2 regions of the Paenibacillus sp. FSL K6-1330 genome follow, and region 1 is predicted to be linked to the other one. Evidence: riboswitches for the same ligand, from Rfam matches in the RefSeq annotation. Region 1 holds a riboswitch; the other holds the start of a gene.
The links. A riboswitch is a leader RNA that binds a small molecule or an ion and turns the genes downstream of it on or off. The one in region 1 is predicted to bind ZMP and ZTP.
Positions count from the first base shown of each region.

Region 2: linked by a shared signal. The riboswitch ahead of purT (phosphoribosylglycinamide formyltransferase 2) and the one ahead of NYE54_RS20660 (tetrahydrofolate dehydrogenase/cyclohydrolase catalytic domain-containing protein) in region 1 are both predicted to bind ZMP and ZTP.

Region 1 is NZ_CP150269.1:4,583,363-4,589,216, forward strand. It holds gene NYE54_RS20650 (sucrose-6-phosphate hydrolase) at 1-942, opposite strand, end outside; gene NYE54_RS20655 (LacI family DNA-binding transcriptional regulator) at 1,126-2,118, opposite strand; gene NYE54_RS20660 (tetrahydrofolate dehydrogenase/cyclohydrolase catalytic domain-containing protein) at 2,434-3,282, opposite strand; ZMP/ZTP riboswitch at 3,349-3,428, opposite strand; gene NYE54_RS20665 (YolD-like family protein) at 3,537-3,788, opposite strand; gene NYE54_RS20670 (hypothetical protein) at 3,754-4,113, opposite strand; gene NYE54_RS20675 (GTP-binding protein) at 4,263-5,471, opposite strand; gene NYE54_RS20680 (hypothetical protein) at 5,705-5,854, opposite strand, start outside.
Region 2 is NZ_CP150269.1:4,411,775-4,417,628, forward strand. It holds gene NYE54_RS19800 (MATE family efflux transporter) at 1-523, opposite strand, end outside; gene purT (phosphoribosylglycinamide formyltransferase 2) at 844-2,004, opposite strand; ZMP/ZTP riboswitch at 2,086-2,166, opposite strand; gene NYE54_RS19810 (LysR family transcriptional regulator) at 2,230-3,105, opposite strand; gene dapA (4-hydroxy-tetrahydrodipicolinate synthase) at 3,217-4,092, shown strand; gene NYE54_RS19820 (ATP-binding protein) at 4,380-5,822, shown strand; gene NYE54_RS19825 (hypothetical protein) at 5,850-5,854, shown strand, end outside.

The sequences.
Region 1 (5,854 bases):
GCCATGCGAGTCGGTTGGATAGACGACCTCCGGCAAACCCATCCAGCCTACCATGATGCGCCGGTCTTTCTCATCCAGCATGGTCTGCGGCGCGTAGAAATCAAAACCTCTGTCCAGCTCGTAAAAGGAGCCGTGTTCAAACTCCAGCGACCTCCGATCCAGCGGCTTGCCCGCGATGTAGCCGGATTGGTAAACGTTCCGGAATTCGTCGTCTTGCGGACTGAGCCCCTGCGGCGAGAACAGCAGCACGCCCTGTCCTTCCAGTTCAAAATAATCGGGGCATTCCCACATGTAGCCAAAATGTTCAAGACAGGTTTGGATTTCCCCTTTGCATGTCCAGTCCAGCAAATCCGGTGATTCATATACGACAGCCGTTCCTGTCTGATCGTCCCTTTGGGCGCCGATGACGAACCGGAACAGGTCTTCGTCTTTCCATACCTTCGGATCACGGAAATGCTCGGTATATCCGTCCGGCACACGGTCAATCAGCGGCTTATCGAACTTCGTGATGGCGCCAACACGGTCCATCACGGCCATGCATTGATAAGAATGCCTGTTCCATTCCTCATCCCGGGTATTCCCGGTATACATCAGATACAGTTTGTCGTCTTTCACGATCCCGCTTCCCGAATAGGCGCCGTATGCATCATGCGAGTCCCCGGGCTCAATGGCGATGCCTTTGTTTTGCCAGTGCACCAAGTCCTTGGAGGAGGTATGGTACCAGTATTTCAGGCCGTGAAACGTGCCCAGAGGAAACCATTGATAAAACAAGTGGTATTCCCCGTTATAATAAGAAAATCCGTTGGGGTCATTCAGCAAGCCCATGATGGGCTGTATGTGAAACCTCTGCCTCCATTCGCTTCGTTTCGCTTGCTCCTTCAAGGAGGCAATCTCTTCGGGAGAGGCCTGATCCAGGCGTCGGTATCTCGGTTCTCTGTCCATGTCTCTTCTCCTTGTAAATAGGCTTTCTCAAAAAAAACCAAACTGATCATGCTATGCGTGAACATCAGCCTAACTCATTTATAACGGAACCGGTTCCATTTAGGGTTAAAAATAATGAACTCAGCTCCAATACCAAGCAAAAGCAGTATTGGAACCGGTTCCGTTTTTTTCAGTATAAAATACCTAATTTAGATTGTCAACGCTTTCCCGATGAATCATATCGCAATTCATGACCGTCAGGAAATCCACAGGCTCGTCGTTGACCAGCTTTATGATATGCTGAGCGGCGAGGTGGCCCGCTTGGGAATATCCATATTTAACCGTTGTCAATCCGGGATGAATTACTTCGGTAACGTCGTATCCGCCAAATCCGGTAACGGAGAGTTCGTTGGGGATCTGGATGCCCTTCATATGAGCCGCTTTCATAACGCCTAACGCGATGTTGTCGGTAGCGCAGACCATTGCAGTTGGCAGCGTTCGGTTCAACTCAAAAATGGACAATGCGGTCTTTACACCATCCGACATCTTAAACCCACTCTCATAGAGAACCGCCTCAACCTCGTCATACTCGCTTAACGCCTTCAGAAACCCTTCCTTCCGCTGAACTCCGACAGCAACGTCTTTTTCCGTCACGCCGATATAAGATATATGACGGTGTCCCATGGACAGCACATATCGGCCCATGTCATAACCTGCGGCATAGTCGTTATATATCATGCTGTGGACATCCTTATGCTGTTGTCCGAGCAGGATGACGGGGATGCCGATCTCTTTAATCGCGGCAAGATGCGTTTCCGTCACCTGAGTAGCGAATAAAATAATGCCAGATATTTTTTGTCTGGCGAGATCATACAGCGCTTCAATCTCCCTGGATAAGTCCTGGCTTGCATTAATAATGAGAAGCTGATAACCGTGTTTCCTTAATTCTTCATCCATGCCGGCAACGGTCTGCGATGCTGAGAATGAATCCAGACGCGGCACAATGGTGCCGATCATGCTGGTTTTTTTCGCTTTCAAGCTCTGTGCGAACGAATTCGGAATATAACCGGTTTCCTGAATGACCAGCTCTATCTTACGGCGTGTTGCATTACTGACAGAACCTCCGTTTAAGAAACGGGAGACCGTGCTTTTGGCAACTCCGGCTTTTTTGGCAATATCTGCAATCGTGTTCTTCATTCGGTGCTCCCGGGAGCCGCTTGCGGCGCTGCAACGAACAGATTATCCTCCACAGCTCCTTGCTCCGCAGCACAACTGGAAATGAGTTGTTTGTGCATGAATCTCTCCCCTTCGATTTTGCTTTTTCCTAACTATACCATGACGTCCAGGGATCCGTGAAATGCAGACTCCACCCCGAGCCTTTGATGGGCAATACTTTTCTGCGTTCCAGATTCTAGCGAGGAACGAAGCGATTCAAAGGGGGATTCTCCATGCAAATCCCCTTTCGGGACGCGCAAATGGACCGTGCCTTATCCCGTTATTACATGGTTACTGTTAACCTTGCACGGTTCGCTCAGCCGATTCGACGGTATGCTTCAGCAATGTAGCAATCGTAACGGGGCCAACACCGGCAGGTACTGGTGTAATTGCGGATGCCAACTTCGCGCAGGCATCGTAATCGCAGTCGCCGATATTGCCTGGATTATAGCCGGCATCCAATACGACGGCTCCCGGCTTGATCCAGTCCCCTTGAATGAAATTAGGCTTGCCTACGGCCGCAACCACGATATCTCCCTGGGACACAATCTCCCCAAGGTTCTTCGTTCTCGAGTGGCAGATCGTAACGGTAGCATTGCGATTAAGCAGCATCATCGATACCGGCTTACCCAGAATCGGACTGCGTCCGACCACCACGGCATGCTTCCCTTCGATCGGCAGATCATAATAATCCATAATCGCAATAATCGCAGCAGGCGTACAAGACGGATTATCGGCAAAACCAAACGCATTCTGCGAGAAACCGAGCGTGGTTACTCCATCCACGTCTTTTTTAATGTCAATGGCATCAAAGGCTGCCCGTTCATCGATATGATGCGGTACCGGATGCTGCAGCAGAATACCGTGGACATTCGGATCCTCGTTCAGCTCTTGAATCGCAGCAATCAGCTCCTCGGTCGTTGTCGATGTCTCCAGCACTACTTTCTTGGATATGATGCCAAGCCGCTCGCAAGCATTTCCCTTCATCCGCACATAGGTCGCCGAAGCAGGATCATCGCCAACCAGAATCGTTGCCAGACAAGGCGTTACCCCCTGCAACTTCAATTCCTGTACCTTTACAGCCAGCTTGGCCTTGATATCGTCGGATACCTTTTTTCCATCTAAAATTACGGGTTCCTTACTCATGCTAATCCGCTCCTTCGCCATTGTATTAAAAAACATAAAGAGGCAAGGCGACTTCATCGTCTCCTTACCTCTTGCCCAGGCGTACGGCATATGATCCTATGTGCTCCCTCTTGGTACCCCAAGCTACGCCAGTAACACATAGATAACTTTTTTTAATATACCACGACTTTGGACATCGCGCTACCGGGTATGAAGCCGACCGCTTTAAATCACAATCTCTTTGATTCATTTACGGGAAGCACACATGATTCTGATTAGTCTCTCGGATAATTCACTTCCATAATGTCCATAAAAGGAACCTTCGTTATAACACCATTCTGTTTCATATGTACCTTCCCTGTTCGGGAGTCCATTTGATCGATTTGCCCGCGGACCGCCTCTTCCCTTCCCCAGACCGTCAGCACGATAACCGATTCCTCCTGGTAAGCTTCCGTAAGCTGATTTCCGAGTTCTTCCAGTACAAACTCATCTCTAGTGGGTCTCTTTGGAACCTTTGCTTTTGCCATTACCTTGTCCTCCTGATTGATGTTGCTCATGCGTCAGCATTACATTCTGAAATACGATAAAGCTATCATCGAAACATGAATTGGGAATCTTCTTCCTATTCTTCCTATTATACAACAAATACAAAGCAGGTGCTCTGGACTTGATAGTTATAAGTTCTGGACAGATAAATAGATTGACCACATCATTAAATGATTTTTTAAAATCCGGTCCTTCTGAAGGGCGCTTTCTAAACAGGGTAATAACTTTTCCTGCAATTGAGTTTTTAAATGATGAATTTCCGCATATTCCCCTGCTTCTTTCGTATTCTTCTTTTGAACTTTCCATGACAAAAATCCCCTTAAGTAAACTGTAGCGCTCTTCTTCAGCACTGTCTACGCAAAGGGGATTATATTCTAGATTACCTATAAAGCCCTCAAGTGGCTCCTTATCCATTCGTAATTATTACGATTAATTTCAATCAAAAAAATATAACCTTACAGTGATAGCTCTTCGATGGCCATCCAGGGCAGCGGATTGTTAAACGTCGACCAATCCAGCTGCATTTCCTGATCGCTCAACAGACAATCGTCCAGCTCCTGCTCGATTTGTGACTGTTCCATCCCAATCCCGATCATCACGAGCTCGGTCATCCGATCCCCCCAGACGGCATCCCATTTTCGCTGCACATCCGGCTCACTCTGAATCAGCTCCTGCTGTTCCTGCTCGGTTAAAGCAGCCACCCAATATCCAGCTGGCCCGAACTGAATCGAAGGACCCGCTTGACTTAGACTTGCCGCAACATCCTCAAGCACTGCCAGCCAAGCGATCCCTTTCGCGCGTACGACCTCTTCCGGCCAATAACTCATGAATGCTGCCAGCCGTTCCGGATGAAACGGTCTTCTTCTCCGATAAACAAAAGAGCTGATGCCGTATTCATCCGTTTCCGGTACATGCTCTTCCTTCTGAAGCTCCTGAATCCAGCCGGGGGACTGACTGGCTTTCTCAAAATCGAATAAACCGGTATTCAGAATTTCTGCAGGAGCGACTTGTCCTTTTACAGTGCGTATGATTTTGGCGCTTGGCTGAAGCTTACGAAGGATGCCTTCAACCTTGGCCAATTCGTCTTCGCTTACCAGATCACATTTGTTCAACAGCAGCACATCGCACGTCTCAACCTGGTCGATCAACAGATCCACCACTTCCCGCGTATCCTCTTCGCCCAGCGCTTCCTTCCGATCGAGCAGGCTTTGGCCCGAAGAGAAGTCTTTCCAGAATCGGTTCGCGTCTACAACCGTCACCATGCAATCCAGCCGTGCTAGGTCGGACAGCTGTACACCGGATACCTCATCTGGATAAACAAAGGTCTGCGCAACAGGCACGGGCTCGCTAATACCCGTCGATTCAATCAGGATATAGTCAAAACGGTTTTCTTGTGCCAGCTTCTGAACTTCCTGCACCAAGTCTTCCCGGAGGGTGCAGCAGATGCAGCCATTGGACATTTCGACCAGCTTCTCATCCGTTCGGGACAAGCTCCCTTCCCCTCGAACCAAATCCGCATCAATATTCACTTCGCTCATGTCGTTCACAATGACCGCTACCTTCAATCCATCACGATTATGAAGCACATGATTCAGCACGGTCGTTTTGCCTGATCCGAGGTAACCGCTGAGTACGGTAACTGGAATCTTATTGTTGTTATTCATCTACTGAACTTCCTCCATTCCTTAATCGTAATAATTACGATTTATACGGTATGATATTATATCTCCTTCAGCGAATTGTCAATCCTTCCGTGCAGAAAATGATCCGGCCAGCAAAATAAACCTCCGGCACTTAGGTACCGGAGGTTTATTTCCTCACCATTTAACTTATCTTGGTAGCCCATTTTCTTATGGTCAAGTGTCACTAATCGTTTGTATACATAATATGAATTATCTCAAGACGAAAAGGAGAAATTCGATGAATCAACAAAACTATAACCTTCAAGAAACTCAACAAAGAGAACCTCAGCCTTATCATCATGGTCATGGGCATGGTCATGGGCATGGTCACGGTCATGAGCATCACCCCCATTTTCATCCATATA
Region 2 (5,854 bases), 170 kb from region 1:
TGTTCAGAATGCTTGCGACCACCAAGAAGAGAAGCGGCGTCCGGCTGTCCCCAAGTGCTCTGAGCAGGTTAGCCAGCAAGTTGAACAGAACGGCTGCGCCAACACCCCAGTTAATAACGATTAAATACGAATAAGCATCATCCAAAATTTCTGCCGGCGTGTTCATCATGACGAGGACGGGCCTCGTGAATATGACACTCACAATGGTGAGGAAAACCGTGAATACAAGACTAATCCATATACTTGTTCCCACGCTTTTGCGGACGCCCGCGATATCCTTGGCGCCAAAGCGCTGCGCCGTTATGATGGACAAACCTGCCGTCAAGCCTTGGGCAAAGCCAATGACAAAAAACAAAATACTGCCCGTCGAGCCAACAGCCGCAAGTGCGTTTACACCAATAGTACGCCCCACGATCAGGGTATCCGCCATATTATAAAATTGTTGAAAAATATTTCCGATCAAAAGCGGGATCGTAAACATGATAATCAGCTTGATCGGACTTCCTTGCGTCATGTCTCTCATGTAGATTCTCCTATGCCGTCATAAACGTTCCTCTATATATTTATTTGATATTATAATGCTTTAAATATGCCTATAGAGCATCGCATTAAGAACATTATAATGGGTGAAGGTCGTTTGTATTCTTGTGTATCTTATCATGAAAGAACATAAATTTCTGCATATTTATCATCAAAACCGAAACAAGAACAAGTTATCAGCATTTGAACCGTTCGTAGCCGATTTTGATCCATGATCTTTCCATAACAGAAGAGGCCAACCGGTTATTCCGGTTGACCTTTTCAACATAATATAATGAGCTATATCAATGGAATCCCGATGATTTATGCTTCTTCAACAGCAAGCTTATCCAAAGCCAGCTTCGCACGCGAACGGGCTTCCTCCACTGTGCCGGCGGTTGACAACGCAACTGCGATCCGTCTTCCGATCTTGGTCACCGGTTTCCCAAAAATGCGCAGCTGCGTATTCGGAACAGCCAGTGCTTGCTCGGCGCCGGTAACTGTATAATTCTCCAGCTCTCTCGCCGCTTTTAGCGGACGGCTGGCTCCCGGCGTTATCAATTCGATCTCCGGGATCGGAAACCCAAGAATGGCACGGACGTGAAGCGCGAATTCAGATAAATTTTGCGTGACCAGTGTAACCAACCCGGTATCATGCGGTCGCGGAGACACCTCGCTAAAATACACTTTATCCTCAGTCAGGAACAATTCAACCCCAAACAATCCATAACCGCCAAGCTCATCGGTGATCTTCCTTGCAATATATTTAGCTTCCTCGATTTGCTCTTCCGACATATTGTGTGGCTGCCAGGATTCGATATAGTCCCCGCTCTCCTGAATATGTCCGATTGGCGCACAGAAGCTTGTTCCATTGACGGAACGAACGGTCAGAAGCGTGATCTCCGACTGGAATATAATGAATTCCTCAATGATCACTCTTCCGTTCTGCACACGGCCGCCCTCCATGGCGATGTTCCAGCAGGACTCGATATCTCCTTCGCAGCGGCATACGCTCTGGCCTTTACCTGAGGAGCTCATCAGAGGTTTAATTACACATGGAAACCCCATGTCCAGAACAGCCTGTTTAAACTCCTCATAAGTATCGGCAAATCGATAGCCCGCAGTAGGCAGCCCTAACTCCTCTGAAGCTAACCGGCGAATCCCTTCTCGGTCCATCGTAAGCTTTGCAGCTCTGGCAGTAGGAATAACCCGGTACCCCTCTTCCTCCAGCTTAACCAGTTCCGAGGTAGCCAGCGCCTCGATCTCAGGTACGATCAGGTCCGGCTTCTCCTGCTCAATGATTGCGCGCAGTTTCTCCCCATCCAGCATATCGATGACATGGCTATGATCGGCAACATGCATGGCAGGAGCGTCGGCATAACGATCGACGGCTATGGTTTCCACACCCAGTCTCTGTGCTTCAATCACGACTTCTTTTCCCAGTTCTCCCGAACCTAGCAGCAGTATTTTCTTCGTTTTTAACATCGTTGTTTTATCCCCTTTTCGTAGTTTCAGAGACTTATAGAATCAGAAAATAATAAAGAGGTAAGGGAAATAAGCTTCCCTTACCTCTGCCCAGGCGTACGGCCGTCGTCATCTATGTGCTCCCTCATGGTCCCCCATGCTGCGCCAGTCACACATAAACCTATACATTGTTATTTAAATCATACTGAATCTTCCCGTTAATTGCAATATCACCATAAGGCGACATTAGGATTTAGACTTCAGCATATCGATCGCATCCTTCAGCGATTGGGAAAACCACTTCTTGGGGTGAATAACCAACTGAATGTCCAGTCGAATGTCGGAATGCGCAAAGGGAAGAATCGCAAGCTCACCACGTTTGATTTCCTCCTCTGCTACCATCTTCGGCAATAATGAGATGCCCGTACCGGACATCACATATCTCTTGATTGCCTCCGGATTGCCCAATTCCAGGCCTATTCGCATTGGAACTCCGCTAGCACGCAGCACCTTTTCCAACATCATGCGGTAATTACAACTATCCTCGGGCATAATCCATTCGGCATCAGCCAGGTGTTCTAGCTCTATAACAGGTTTAACAAGAAGCGGATGATTCGGATGGGCAATCAGCAGAAGGGGCTCTTCCCGAATGGCGATCCAATTCAAGGAGGAGTCCTCTGGTTTTCTATCCAAAATAAGACCGAGATCATACTCGCCCTCTCTCACCTTACTGATAATGCTATCTTCACGATCCGGTTGTAAGCGGATGACAAGATCTTCATGCCTTTGTTTCAGCTGGTGAATGACGGACGGAAGAAAATAAGCGGCCAGCGAGTCTATCGTTCCGATCGATAAGGTGCCTCCGCCTTGCTTGGTCAGCTTTTCCTTCGACTGCTGGAACAGATCCAGCATTTGAACGGCATACTCAAACAGCTCCTCGCCGGACTTCGTCAGGCGCAAGCCTCTGCCATAACGTTCAAACAGCTTGACGCCATATTCCTTCTCCAGCTTCTGAATCTGGGTGGTTACGCTGGATTGAGCATAACCCAACTCATTCGCGGCTTTCGTAAAACTCTGGCGAATCGCAACCTCCCTGAAGGTTTGCAGGTAGATGAGTTCCATCGCTATCTCCTTATCAATAATACTGATAGTAATTATCTATTATTATAGTTAACTCCGATCTTAATTCCCATGTTAAAGTATAGCCATCACTCATGAATTGGAGGAAAGGTTATGTTGAGTCAGCAAGAACTGCATGGCATTTTTATTCCTGTGATCACTCCCTTTTTACAGGATTACGAACTGGATCTTCCTTCTTATCATCATTATTTGAAGAGTTTGTTATCCTACGATATTCAGGGATTGGTCATCAACGGAACGACCGGTGAAGCGCCGACCGTAGCTTGGGAGGAAGTCGTGCAGGTTGTGGAGCAAACGCGGGGGAGTTTGGGCGGACGGCTATTACCGCTCATCATTGGTACAGGTACCAACGATACGGTATCCAGCATAAAGCGAACGGAACTGGCAGGCCATATCGGTGCTGATGCGGTATTGGTCGTCACGCCGTATTACAGTCACCCTTCGATCGATGGCATTCTGCAGCATTTTCGAAGGGTGGCCGAGGTCGGGATCCCGGTAATTCTGTACGAAGTTCCATCGCGTACTGGAATCCGGTTACCGGTTGATGTCATAAGAAGAATCATGGAGATCCCCGGCGTGATCGGGATGAAAGACAGCACTGAAAGTACGGAGCTCATGAGAAGCTTATCCCATTACGATACGAAGCCCGTTCTATGTGGCAACGATGTCCTCTTTCATGAAATGCTGGTTCATGGAGCCTCTGGTGGAATATTGGCGTCGGCCAATGTGAATACCGAGGTTTTCATTCGGGTGTTTCAATTAGCTGCCCAAGGAGATTATTCACGATCCGAAATGGAATTCGAAGACCTGCTTCCCTACATTCGTAAGCTGTTTGAAGAATCCAATCCCGCTCCGCTAAAATGGTTGCTTGCCAAGCAGGGTATCATCTCATCGGACACCCTTCGACTGCCTATGGGACCCATTACGGATGAGCTTAAGCTCTCATTAGATCATGCAATGAAAATCTGATACAACCGGCTCGTTAATGTCATCGATTTCTCCTTGGAATGGCAAGGCATTCTCACTGCCTTGTCATTCTTGCTGCCTTGTCATTCTTGAACTGCGTACGTCATCTTCCTCTAAAAGCCCCGCTCTATTTCTTTCACGTCTATGACATGTGATAGATTTCACTGATTTTTCGCCAAAACAAGATGTTTCCGTTAAAATCTATCGCTTTAAAGGATTGATGAATGACAGGGTCCAACATATAATATGGGTACATTCAATCCTCCCAGAATTTTGAAAGGAGATTTGCAGTGCTGCCCTATTCCAGCCCTAATCATGATTTTGCCTTTGAACAATCTGTAATCGGAATGGCAATGGTATCGCTTGATGGAACGATTCTCAAGGTCAATTCGGCACTATGTGATCTATTGGGATATTCGCAGCAGGAGTTAACTGCCGGGGCGCCGCAAGAAGAAAACAGCTTCCGCGAATTACTGAATCGAGTGGTTCAGAACGCAAAAGCTGCACATGGGCTTCAGCAATCCCTAATCCCGTTTGAATATGCTTATTGCCATCCGTCCGGTCGCGAGTTATACCTTAATGCACGTTGCTCTGTTGAGCAGGATCCGGAGCAGGGTCCCAAGGGATATTTGGTACAATTTGAGGATCGAACGCTGCTGAGACAGCTCATGAAACAGCTGGAGCAGATGGAACAGAAGCTCAACGAGAAGGAACATTCGTTTCTGCAGCTGCTGGAAGGACTTCCCCTCTCCGTACTCATCACAAAAAAAGGCATTGTCCACTATGTTAATCCTGCCGCGCTCAGACTTGTTAACGCTGCGCATCCCCGTGACGTCCTTGGAATTTCAACCGACGTGATCGTCGACGCATCGTACCATAACGCATTGATGAAACGCAGGGCAAAATATGCGGAGAACGGAGAGCTCGGAAGCTTCAATTATCTGATACGCTGTCTGGACGGACAAAAGAAGATGGTCACCGGGTTCACGTTAATCATCAATTATGAAGGCGAGAAGGCCGCTGTCGGCATCTTTAAAGACATCACAGAGCAGCGGGCAGAAGAGGATCGCGTGATGCAATCCGAGAAGCTGACCACCGCCGGCCAGTTGGCCGCTGGCATTGCCCATGAAATTCGAAATCCATTAACTTCGATTAATGGATTCGTGAAGTTGCTGCGATCCGCGGAGCGCAGCAACGAGCTTTATTTTGAAATCATTGAATCGGAGCTCAAACGCATCGAGCTCATTGTCAATGAACTCCTGGTGCTCTCGAAACCGCAGGGCGTTCACATCAGCGGACCCATCGACGTGTTTGCCATTATGGAACAGATCATTACGCTGATGAAGGTTCAAGCTGCCCTCAAAAACATCGAGATCATCCCTCATTATCCGAGGGTTCCGGTCTTCGTTCAGGGTGAAGTAAACCAGCTCAAGCAAGTATTCATCAATCTGCTAAAAAATGCCATGGAAGCGATGAATCAAGGTGGTACCATTACCTTAGACATTTTGCACAATTCTCAAGAGGTTCAAATTATCGTGCAGGATGAAGGGGTTGGAATGACACAGGAGCAAATCCAATCCCTGGGACAGCCTTTTGTTACAACCAAAGACACCGGGACGGGACTCGGAATGATGATTACCAAGAACATTATTCATAATCATGGCGGAACGATGAACGTAGAGAGCATACCTGATCACGGGACAACCTTTACGATCCATTTACCGGCTTTATAACGCATACATATTATCGGAGGAAAAGGCATGGA